One region of the Streptomyces sp. NPDC018263 genome, then DNA from elsewhere that is predicted to be linked to it. Evidence: riboswitches for the same ligand, from Rfam matches in the RefSeq annotation. Region 1 holds a riboswitch; the other holds the start of a gene.
What was found. Region 1 has a riboswitch for cobalamin ahead of metE (5-methyltetrahydropteroyltriglutamate--homocysteine S-methyltransferase). Riboswitches for the same ligand answer to the same signal wherever they lie in the genome.

Region 1 (5,285 bases):
ACCTGACCGCGCAGGCCGTGCTGCTCGGCCCCTGGGGCGGCACCCCGGCGGCCGGTCCGGCCTGCGGGACCTGCCTCGCGATGCGCCGCCAGCGGCTGCGCACCCGTACCGAGCGGGAGGCGCTGGAGACCGGTACGCAGACCACGGCGGCCGGTGCCTGGCCGGTGCTGCCGGACCACACGGTGGACGCGGTGTGGTCGCTGCACCGGCTGATCGCCACCGGCGCCGCCCGGCACACCGCAGAGGGTCCGGACGCCGAGCTGCCGCAGGTCACGGAGCTGGACCTGGAGACGCTGCGGGTGCGGACGTTCCCGCTGCTGCCGGAGCCGATGTGCCCGCGCTGCCGTCCGTTCACCGAGGAGGCGTCTCTGCGTGCGGCGGCCGAGGCCACGCTGCCCGCGCCGGGCCCGCTGCCCCGGCCCCGCCCCGGCTCGTACCGGCTGCGCCCGGCGTCGGACCATCCGCTGCCGGTGAAGGCGCTGGCCAACCCGGTGTGCGGGGTGCTGGGCGGCGGCACCTGGATCGACGTCACCTCCCCCACCACCGCACCGGTCGCGGGCAGCGTCTTCATGCGGGGGTACGCCGGTCTCACCGACGTCACCTGGAGCGGCCAGGCCAACTCCTTCGCCCACAGCCGCGACCTGGCCTTCCTGGAGGGCCTGGAGCGGTACGCGGGCACCCACCGCCGGCACCGCGCACCGGTGGTGACGGCCTCGCTGGAGGAGCTGGGCGACCGCGCCCTGGACCCTCGTACGTGCGGGCTGTACGGTCCGCGCACCTATGCCGAGGACCCGATGGTCGAGCCCTTCGACCCGGCCCGGCCGATCCCCTGGGTCACCGGCTGGTCGCTGCGGGACGGCCGCCCGGTGCTGGTCCCGGCCAGGCTCGTCTACTACAGCGCGGGCACGGCCGCCGACAACTTCGTCTTCGAGTGCTCCAACGGCTGCGCCACCGGCAGCACCTGGGAGGAGGCGGCCTTCTTCGGCCTGCTCGAACTCATCGAGCGGGACGCCTTCCTGCTCGGCTGGTACGGCGACCTCCCGCTCCCCGAGATCGACCTGGACGCGGTGCGCTCACCGGGCGTCCGGGCGATGGTGGCGCGGGCCGCGCTCCAGGGTTACGACGTGCATGTCTTCGACAACCGGGTGGACCTCCCGGTACCGGTGGTCACCGGGCTGGCGGTCCGCCGCGACGACGCGCCGGGCTCCCTGGCCTTCGCGGCGGGCGCCTCCTTCGACCCGGAGACGGCCGTGGAGTCCGCGGTCTCCGAGATCCTCACCTACATCCCCCACCTGCCCGGCCAGGTCGCCGAGCGGCCCGCCGAACTCGCGGCCATGGCCGAGGACTTCGACCTGGTGAAGCGCCTGCCGGACCACGCGGCGCTGTTCGGGCTGCCCGCGATGCGGGTCCACGCCACCGGCTATCTCAAGCCGCCCCGCACGGCTTTGCCGGAGGAACTGTTCGCCGGCTGGGAGGAGCGGCGCCCGCGCACCGGCGATCTCCGCGACGATCTACTGCTGGTGCGGGACCTGCTGGGCGAGGCGGGCTGCGAGGTGATCGCCGTCGACCAGACCACGCCCGAGCAGCGTCGGATGGGGCTGCGCACGGTGGCCACGCTGGCTCCGGGGCTGCTGCCGATCGACTTCGGCTGGCTGCGGCAGCGGGCCCTGGCCATGCCGAGGCTGCGTACCGCGCCGTACCGGGCGGGAATGGTCCCGGCGCCGCTGGGGGAGGAGGAGTTGCGGCGGGTGCCGCATCCGTTCCCGTGAGCGGGGCAGGCGTTCTGCTCGTCGGCGCGCGGGCCGTCTCAGGGGCCCGCGCACACCGGCGGCCCCCGGCGCGCCGAGGCGGACCGGGGACCGTGGGTGCGGACGCCTGGGTCAGGCGGTGCAGGAGGTGGTGCTGGTGGTGCTGGAGCAGGTGCTGGTGGAGGAACAGCTCGTGGACGAACCGAGCATGACCTCGCTGGCGTCCGAGTAGTCGGTGATCTCGAAGGTCTCCGACTCCAGGTCCAGGATCTCCTGGGCGAGGGAGGCGAGGGTGTTGTCAGCCATGGTGGCTCCTTCCGGGTCAGGTGACCTGCGGCCGGCCGGGACGGCCCCGTCCGGTGGTGCGCTGAACCAGCCGGAGGAGCGTGCCCCCCGACACCTCCCTTTCTACGCGCGTCCGACATCAACTCCCTGACCGATGGCTGTCACTTCGCTGACACCCGTACGACGACCCCCTGGAGCCCCCCGCCGTGAGCAGCGACCAGTCCCGTCCCTCCGTGACCGCGTGCGGTGGTGTGCCGCCCGGTCTGGACGCCCTGCTGCCGTCCACCGCCGAGCTGTACCTCGACCTGCACCGGCACCCTGAGCTGTCCGGGGCGGAGGAGCGCACCGCCGCCCGGTTCGCGGAGCGGCTCGCGGGCGACGGCTTCCGCGTGCTGCGCGGGGTCGGCGGGCACGGCGTCGCCGCCGAACTGGCCAACGGCGACGGCCCGGCCGTGCTGCTGCGCGCCGAGCTGGACGCGCTGCCGGTGGCCGAGGAGACCGGCGTACCGTACGCCAGCACCGCGACCGCGCCCGGCCCGGACGGGCGGCCGGTGCCGGTGATGCACGCCTGCGGGCACGACGCCCACCTGGCCTGCGCGGCGGCCGCGGCCCGCTGGCTCGCGGAGCACCGGGACCGCTGGCGCGGCACGCTGCTGGTGGTCGGGCAGCCCGCCGAGGAGACGCTGAGCGGTGCCCGCGCCATGCTGGAGGACGGCCTGTACGACCGGATCACCGCCCCCGACGTGGTCCTCGCCCAGCACACCGCCGCCTTCCCGGCCGGGATGGTGGCGCACGCCGACGGGCCGCTGATGGCGGGCAGCGTGACCATGGAGGTGGTCTTCGAGGGGGACGGCGGACACGCGGCCACCCCGCATCTGACGGCCGATCCGCTGCTGGCGGCGGCCGGGACGGTGACCCGGCTCCCGGCCGTCGCCGCCCGGGAGACGGACCCGGCGGAGCGGCTGCTGGTCACCGCGTCCTCGCTGCGCGCCGGGGACGCCGGGCGCACCGGGAACGTCATAGCCACCCGCGCCGAGCTGCGGGTCACCGTCCGCGCCCTGTCGGAGGCGGCGCTGGTCCGCGGCACGGCGGCGGTGGAGCGGGTGGTGCGCGCGGAGGCCGCCTCGGCCGCGCCGGCACCCCGGGTGACCGTGCGCGAGCTGGCCCGCTCCGGCGTCACCCGCCCCGACCCTGGTGTCACGGCGGCCGTGCGCGCCGCCCACCAGGCCGCCTTCGGCGCCGCCCGCGTCACCGGCTGGCCCGCGTCGTCGGCGACGGAGGACTTCCCGCTGCTCACCGGCGCGGGCGGCCATCTGCACGGCCGGCCCGGCATCCGGGGCGCCTACTGGATGCTCGGCTCGGTCGGCCCCACCCAGTGGGCGGCGGCGCCCGGCACCGGGCCCGCCGAGAAGTTCCGCGGCCTCCCCCATAACCACTCCCCGCGCTATCTCCCGAGCGTCCGCCTCACCCTGGGCACCGGCACGGCCGCCCTGGTCACGGCCGCGCTGGCCCAACTGGACCCGGCGGGGAGGTGAGTCCGGCCCGCGTGGCCCGGATCACCATCCGGATGCCGGACGGCACCGGCGGCGCGCGGTCACGGCCCGTAGGCTGGTCCCCGTAGCTGGTTCGCCCCGTCCGCCAGGCGGGGTGTCGCAAGAGGGAACCCGGTGGGAATCCGGGACTGCCCCGCAGCGGTGAGCGGGAACGACCGCCGTCATACGCACTGGGTCCGACGTACGGAGCTGGGAAGCGACGGTCAGTAGGTGTCCTCCTGGGAGGACGCGCCCGCGAGTCCGAAGACCTGCCAACTGCCCGTGCGCGACCCGCTCGCGTACGGAGTTCCGGTGACCTCGAGGGCGGGTCGGCGTACGCAACCAGACGGACCACCGCGCCGCGGCGCGCGGGCCGGGCCCGGCTGGCCGTCACCCCTTCACGTGCTCGTCCCGTCGCCGGGACCTCAGGGATTCATCTCGTGAAGGAGATCTCCGTGACACCGAAGTCCGCAGCCGCGGCAGCACGGTCCACCGTGTACGGCTACCCGCGTCAGGGCCAGGACCGGGAGCTGAAGAAGGCGATCGAGGGCTACTGGAAGGGCCGCGTCACCGCCGACGCCCTCCGGGCCACCGCGGCGGACCTCCGCCGCACCACCTGGCAGGCGCTCACCGAGGCCGGTATCGACGAGGTCCCCACCGGCGACTTCTCGTACTACGACCATGTGCTGGACACCACCGTGATGGTCGGCGCGATCCCCGAGCGGCACCGGGCGGCCGTCGAGACCGACGCGCTGGACGGCTACTTCGCCATGGCGCGCGGTACGCAGGACATCGCGCCGCTGGAGATGACCAAGTGGTTCGACACCAACTACCACTATCTGGTGCCCGAGCTGGGCCCGGACACGGTGTTCTCCGCCGACTCCGCCCAGCAGGTCACGGAACTGAAGGAGGCCCTGGCTCTGGGCCTCACCGCCCGGCCGGTGCTGGTCGGCCCGGTCACCTACCTGCTGCTGGCCAAGCCCGCGCCCGGTGTCCCCGCCGACTTCGACCCGCTGACCCTGCTGGACCGGCTGCTCCCGGTGTACGCCGAGGTGCTGGCGGATCTGCGCGCGGCCGGGGCGGAGTGGGTCCAGCTCGACGAGCCCGCGCTGGTGCAGGACCGCACCCTGGCCGAGCTGAACGCGGCCGAGCGGGCCTACCGTGATCTGGGCGCGCTCCCCGATCGGCCGAAGTTGCTGGTCGCCTCCTACTTCGACCGTCTTGGCGAGGCCCTGCCGGTGCTGGCGAAGGCCCCGGTGGAGGGGCTGGCGCTGGACTTCACCGAGGCCGCGGCCGCCGACCTGGACGCGCTCGCCGCCGTCGGCGGGCTGCCCGGCAAGCGGCTGGTGGCCGGTGTGGTCAACGGCCGGAACATCTGGGTCAACGACCTGTCGAAGTCCCTCGCCACCCTGGGCACGCTGCTCGGGCTGGCCGACCGGGTCGACGTGGCCGCCTCCTGCTCCCTGCTGCACGTGCCGCTGGACACCGCCCCCGAGCGGGGCATCGAGCCGCAGATCCTGCGCTGGCTGGCCTTCGCCCGGCAGAAGACCGCCGAGATCGTCACTCTGGCCAAGGGCCTGGCGCACGGCACGGACGCGATCGCCGCCGAACTCGCCGCGAACCGGGCCGACCTGGCGTCCCGCGCCGGGTCCCCCATCACCCGTGACCCGGCCGTGCGGGCGCGGGCGGAAGCCGTCACGGAAGCCGACGCCCGCCGCGC
Region 2 (5,285 bases), on a different contig from region 1:
GGACGAATGGGGCCTGGGCGGCCGGTCGTTCGGCACCTGGATCACCTGGTTCCTGCTCGGCGGCGACCTGTACACGGCGTACACCTTCGTCGCGGTGCCGGCGGCGATCTACGCGGCCGGCGCGGCCGGGTTCTTCGCGGTGCCGTACACGATCCTGGTGTACCCGCTGATCTTCACCTTCCTGCCCCGGCTGTGGTCGGTCTCGCACCGGCACGGGTACGTCACCACCTCCGACTTCGTGCGCGGACGGTTCGGGTCCAAGGGGCTCTCGCTGGCGGTGGCAGTCACCGGCATCCTGGCGACCATGCCGTACATCGCGCTCCAACTGGTCGGCATCCAGGCGGTGCTGGACGTGATGGGCGTGGGCGGCGGTGAGGACACCAACTGGTTCGTGAAGGACCTGCCGCTGCTGATCGCGTTCGGCGTGCTGGCGGCGTACACGTACTCCTCCGGCCTGCGCGCCCCGGCGATGATCGCGTTCGTGAAGGACACGCTGATCTACATCGTCATCGCGGTGGCGATCATCTACATCCCGATCAAGCTGGGCGGCTTCGACGAGATCTTCGCCAAGGCGGGCGAGAAGTACACGGCCGCCGGCGCGGGCGGACTCGTCCCGGCCCCGGCCGGGCAGTGGACGTACGCCACGCTGGCGCTGGGATCGGCGCTCGCCCTCTTCATGTACCCGCACTCGATCACCGCGACGCTCTCCTCCAAGAGCCGCGAGGTCATCCGGCGCAACACCACGATCCTGCCGCTGTACTCCCTGATGCTCGGCCTGCTGGCCCTGCTGGGCTTCATGGCGATCGCGGCCGGGGTGAAGGTCACCAACGGGCAGCTCGCCATCCCGCAGTTGTTCGAGGACATGTTCCCGGACTGGTTCGCGGGCGTGGCCTTCGCGGCGATCGGGATCGGCGCCCTCGTCCCGGCGGCCATCATGTCGATCGCGGCCGCGAACCTGTTCACCCGCAACATCTACAAGGACTTCATCAAGCCCGACGCGACGCCCGAGCAGGAGACCAAGGTCTCCAAGCTGGTCTCGCTGCTGGTGAAGGTGGGCGCGCTGGTCTTCGTCCTCACCATGGACAAGACCGTGGCCATCAACTTCCAGCTCCTGGGCGGCATCTGGATTCTCCAGACCTTCCCGGCCCTGGTCGGCGGCCTGTTCACCCGCTGGTTCCACCGCTGGGCCCTGCTGGCCGGCTGGGCGGTCGGCATGCTCTACGGCACCCTCGCCGCCTACGGGGTCGCCTCCCCCACCCAGAAGCACTTCGGCGGCTCCGCCAAGGAGATCCCCGGCATCGGTGAGATCGGCTACATCGGCCTGACGGCCTTCGTCCTGAACGTCGTCGTCACCGTGATCCTCACCTTCGCCCTCAGGGCTCTGAAGGCCCCCGACGGCATCGACGAGACCTCCCCCGCCGACTACACCGCCGACGCGGGCGACCCCGGCGTGGAGGTCGAACTCCCCCCGGCGACGGCGGGCACCAGCCACTAGCAGTCCCCGCCCTCCGGCCACGGGCCGCCGTCACGCGAAAAGCGACGGCGGCCCGTCGCGTTGTCGTCCACACTGCCGGGCATGGACCTCGTCATCAGACCCGCCTACCGGGCCGAGTACACCGCCCTGGGTGAGATCACCGCGCAGGCGTATCTCGGGGACGGCCTGCTGGACTTCGGCGAGAGCGACGCGTACCTGGGCGAGCTGCGGGACGTGGCCCGGCGGGCGGCGCGGGCGGAGGTGCTGGTCGCCGTGCGCGGAAGTGTCCTGCTGGGCGGGGTCACCTTCGTCCCCGCCGGCGGCCCCCTGGCCGACATCGCGGAACCCGGCGAGGCCGAGATCCGGATGCTCGCGGTCGCGCGGGCCGGCCGGGGGCAGGGAGCCGGGGAGGCCCTCGTACGGAGCTGTGCGGACCGGGCACGGACCCTGGCGGGCTGCCACAGCCTCGTCCTGTCCACCCAGCCCGCGATGCACGCCGCCCACCGCCTCTACGAACGCCTCGGTTTCCACCGCACCCCGGCCCGCGACTGGAACCCGCTGCCGGGCGTCCTGGACCTCGGCCTGCTCACCTACGAGTTGACCCTCTGAAGCCACCGCGACACACAACAGACACAACATCTGGGGGTGACGTGACAGGGCGGCACTAGATGTATGCTCGTGCTCGCTGTCGTCGCAGGGGAATCCGGTGCGAATCCGGAACTGTCCCGCAACGGTGTACTCGCGTGCTTCGTGCATGCCAGCGTCAGTCCGAGGACCTGCCGACAGCGCGCGCCCGGCCGTCCGGTCCGGGTGCCCGAAGACGTCCGGGCCTCGTGGAGTGGGCCGGTGGACGCGACGCCGTGTGCGCTCGTGCCCCCTCATACCCTCCGCCTGGCCCCCGTGCCCAGCGAGGGAGAGCCCCACGTGACCATCGCGCCTGCCGATCCGGCTTCAGCCACCCCGGCGACCGAGGCCCCTGTGGAGAACGACGGCCCCGGCGCCGCGCTGCTGCGGACCCTGACCGAGCTGACCGCCGACCTCCCCGACGCGGACCCCGGCCGGGTCGCGGCCGCCGCGCTGCGCGGCCGGTCGGCGCGCGCCGACGAGGCGGAGCTGCGCGAGCTGGCCACCGAGGCCGCCGCCGGTCTGATCTCGGAGGACCCCGCCTACTCCCGGCTGGCCGCCCGGCTCCTCACGCTCTCCATCCGCGCCGAGGCCGCCTCGCAGGGCGTGACCCGCTTCACCGAGTCGGTGACCGTGGGCCACCGCGAGGGCCTGGTCGCCGACCGCACCGCCGACTTCGTGACGCTGCACGCCGCCCGTCTCGACGCCCTGATCGACACCGGCGCCGACGACCGGTTCGGCTACTTCGGCCTGCGCACCCTGTACAGCCGCTACCTGCTGCGCCACCCCCTCACCCGCAAGGTGATCGAGACCCCCCAGCACTTCATGCTGCGCGTGGCGAGCGGCCTGGCGGAGAACGACAGCGCCCCCGCCGTGGACGAGGTCGCCGCCCTGTACGGCCTGATGAGCCGCCTGGACTACCTGCCGTCCTCCCCCACCCTGTTCAACTCCGGTACGCGGCACCCCCAGATGTCGTCCTGCTACCTGCTGGACTCCCCGCTGGACGAGCTGGACTCGATCTACGACCGCTACCACCAGGTCGCCCGCCTCTCCAAGCACGCCGGCGGCATCGGCCTGTCGTACTCCCGCATCCGCAGCCGGGGTTCGCTGATCCGGGGCACCAACGGCCACTCCAACGGCATCGTGCCGTTCCTGAAGACGCTGGACGCCTCGGTGGCCGCGGTGAACCAGGGCGGGCGGCGCAAGGGCGCGGCGGCGGTGTACCTGGAGACCTGGCACTCCGACATCGAGGAGTTCCTGGAGCTGCGCGACAACACCGGTGAGGACGCGCGCCGTACGCACAACCTGAACCTCGCGCACTGGATTCCGGACGAGTTCATGCGCCGGGTCAACGCCGACGAGCCCTGGTCGCTCTTCTCCCCGGCGGACGTGCCCGACCTGGTCGACCTGTGGGGCCCGGAGTTCGACGCGGCCTACCGCAAGGCCGAGGAGGCGGGCCTGGCGAAGAAGACCATGCCGGCCCGCGAGCTGTACGGCCGCATGATGCGCACCCTCGCGCAGACCGGCAACGGCTGGATGACCTTCAAGGACGCCGCCAACCGCACCGCCAACCAGACGGCGCTGCCGGGCAACGTGGTCCACTCCTCCAACCTGTGCACGGAGATCCTTGAGGTCACCGACGACGGCGAGACCGCGGTCTGCAACCTCGGCTCGGTGAACCTGGGCGCCTTCGTGGCCGACGGCGACATCGACTGGGAGCGGCTGGACGAGACCGTCCGCACCGCCGTGACCTTCCTCGACCGGGTCGTGGACATCAACTTCTACCCGACCGAGCAGGCGGGCCGCTCCAACGCCAAGTGGCGCCCGGTGGGCCTGGGCGCGATGGGCCTCCAGGACGTCTTCTTCAAGCTGCGCATCCCCTTCGACTCCCCCGAGGCGAAGGCGCTCTCCACGAGGATCGCCGAGCGCATCATGCTGGCCTCCTACGAGGCGTCCGCCGACCTCGCCGAGCGCAACGGCCCGCTCCCCGCCTGGGAGCAGACCCGTACCGCCCGGGGCGTGCTGCACCCCGACCACTACGGTGTCGAGCTGACCTGGCCGGAGCGCTGGGCCGCGCTGCGCGCCCGGATCGCCGAGGTCGGCATGCGCAACTCGCTGCTGCTGGCCATCGCGCCGACGGCCACCATCGCCTCCATCGCGGGCGTGTACGAGTGCATCGAGCCGCAGGTGTCCAACCTGTTCAAGCGCGAGACGCTGTCGGGCGAGTTCCTCCAGGTCAACGCGTACCTGGTGCAGGAGCTGAAGAACCTCGGCGTGTGGGACGCCCGCACCCGTGAGGAGCTGCGCGAGGCCAACGGCTCGGTGCAGGGCTTCGCCTGGATTCCCGAGGACGTGCGCAAGCTGTACCGCACGGCGTGGGAGATCCCGCAGCGTGGCCTGATCGACATGGCCGCGGCCCGTACCCCGTTCCTCGACCAGGCGCAGTCGCTGAACCTGTTCCTGGAGACGCCGACCATCGGCAAGCTCTCCTCGATGTACTCCTACGCCTGGAAGTCGGGTCTGAAGACCACGTACTACCTGCGTTCGCGCCCGGCGACCCGGATCGCCCGTGCCGCGGGCCGCGCCCAGGAGACCAAGACCATCCCCGTCCAGCAGGCGGCCGACCCCGACGCCGTCGCCTGCTCCCTGGAAAACCCCGAGTCCTGCGAGGCCTGCCAGTAATGACCGACAAGAACCTTCTGGACCCCGGCTTCGAGCTGACGCTGCGTCCGATGCGCTACCCGGACTTCTACGAGCGCTACCGGGACGCGATCAAGAACACCTGGACCGTCGAGGAGGTCGACCTCCACTCGGACGTCGCCGACCTGGCGAAGCTCTCCCCCGAGGAGCAGCACCTGATCGGCCGCCTGGTGGCGTTCTTCGCCACGGGTGACTCGATCGTGGCGAACAACCTGGTGCTGACGCTGTACAAGCACATCAACTCCCCCGAGGCGCGGCTCTACCTGAGCCGGCAGCTCTTCGAGGAGGCCGTGCACGTCCAGTTCTATCTGACGCTGCTCGACACCTACCTGCCCGACCCGGAGGACCGCGCGGCCGCGTTCGACGCGGTGGAGAACATCCCCTCCATCCGCGAGAAGGCCGAGTTCTGCTTCAAGTGGATCGACTCGGTCGACAAGCTGGACCGGCTGGAGACCAAGGCGGACCGCCGCAAGTTCCTGCTGAACCT

Region 2: it holds a riboswitch for cobalamin, as region 1 does, so the genes downstream of both, ACZ3HQ_RS01970 (ribonucleoside-diphosphate reductase subunit alpha) here and metE (5-methyltetrahydropteroyltriglutamate--homocysteine S-methyltransferase) in region 1, are expected to answer to the same signal.

What each region holds. Positions count from the first base shown of each region.
Region 1 is NZ_JBVHFA010000002.1:765,951-771,235, reverse strand. It holds gene ACZ3HQ_RS08375 (TOMM precursor leader peptide-binding protein) at 1-1,769, shown strand, start outside; gene ACZ3HQ_RS08370 (thiazolylpeptide-type bacteriocin) at 1,881-2,054, opposite strand; gene ACZ3HQ_RS08365 (amidohydrolase) at 2,240-3,568, shown strand; cobalamin riboswitch at 3,639-3,856, shown strand; gene metE (5-methyltetrahydropteroyltriglutamate--homocysteine S-methyltransferase) at 4,021-5,285, shown strand, end outside.
Region 2 is NZ_JBVHFA010000001.1:431,565-436,849, forward strand. It holds gene mctP (monocarboxylate uptake permease MctP) at 1-1,495, shown strand, start outside; gene ACZ3HQ_RS01965 (GNAT family N-acetyltransferase) at 1,577-2,083, shown strand; cobalamin riboswitch at 2,147-2,272, shown strand; gene ACZ3HQ_RS01970 (ribonucleoside-diphosphate reductase subunit alpha) at 2,399-4,780, shown strand; gene ACZ3HQ_RS01975 (ribonucleotide-diphosphate reductase subunit beta) at 4,780-5,285, shown strand, end outside.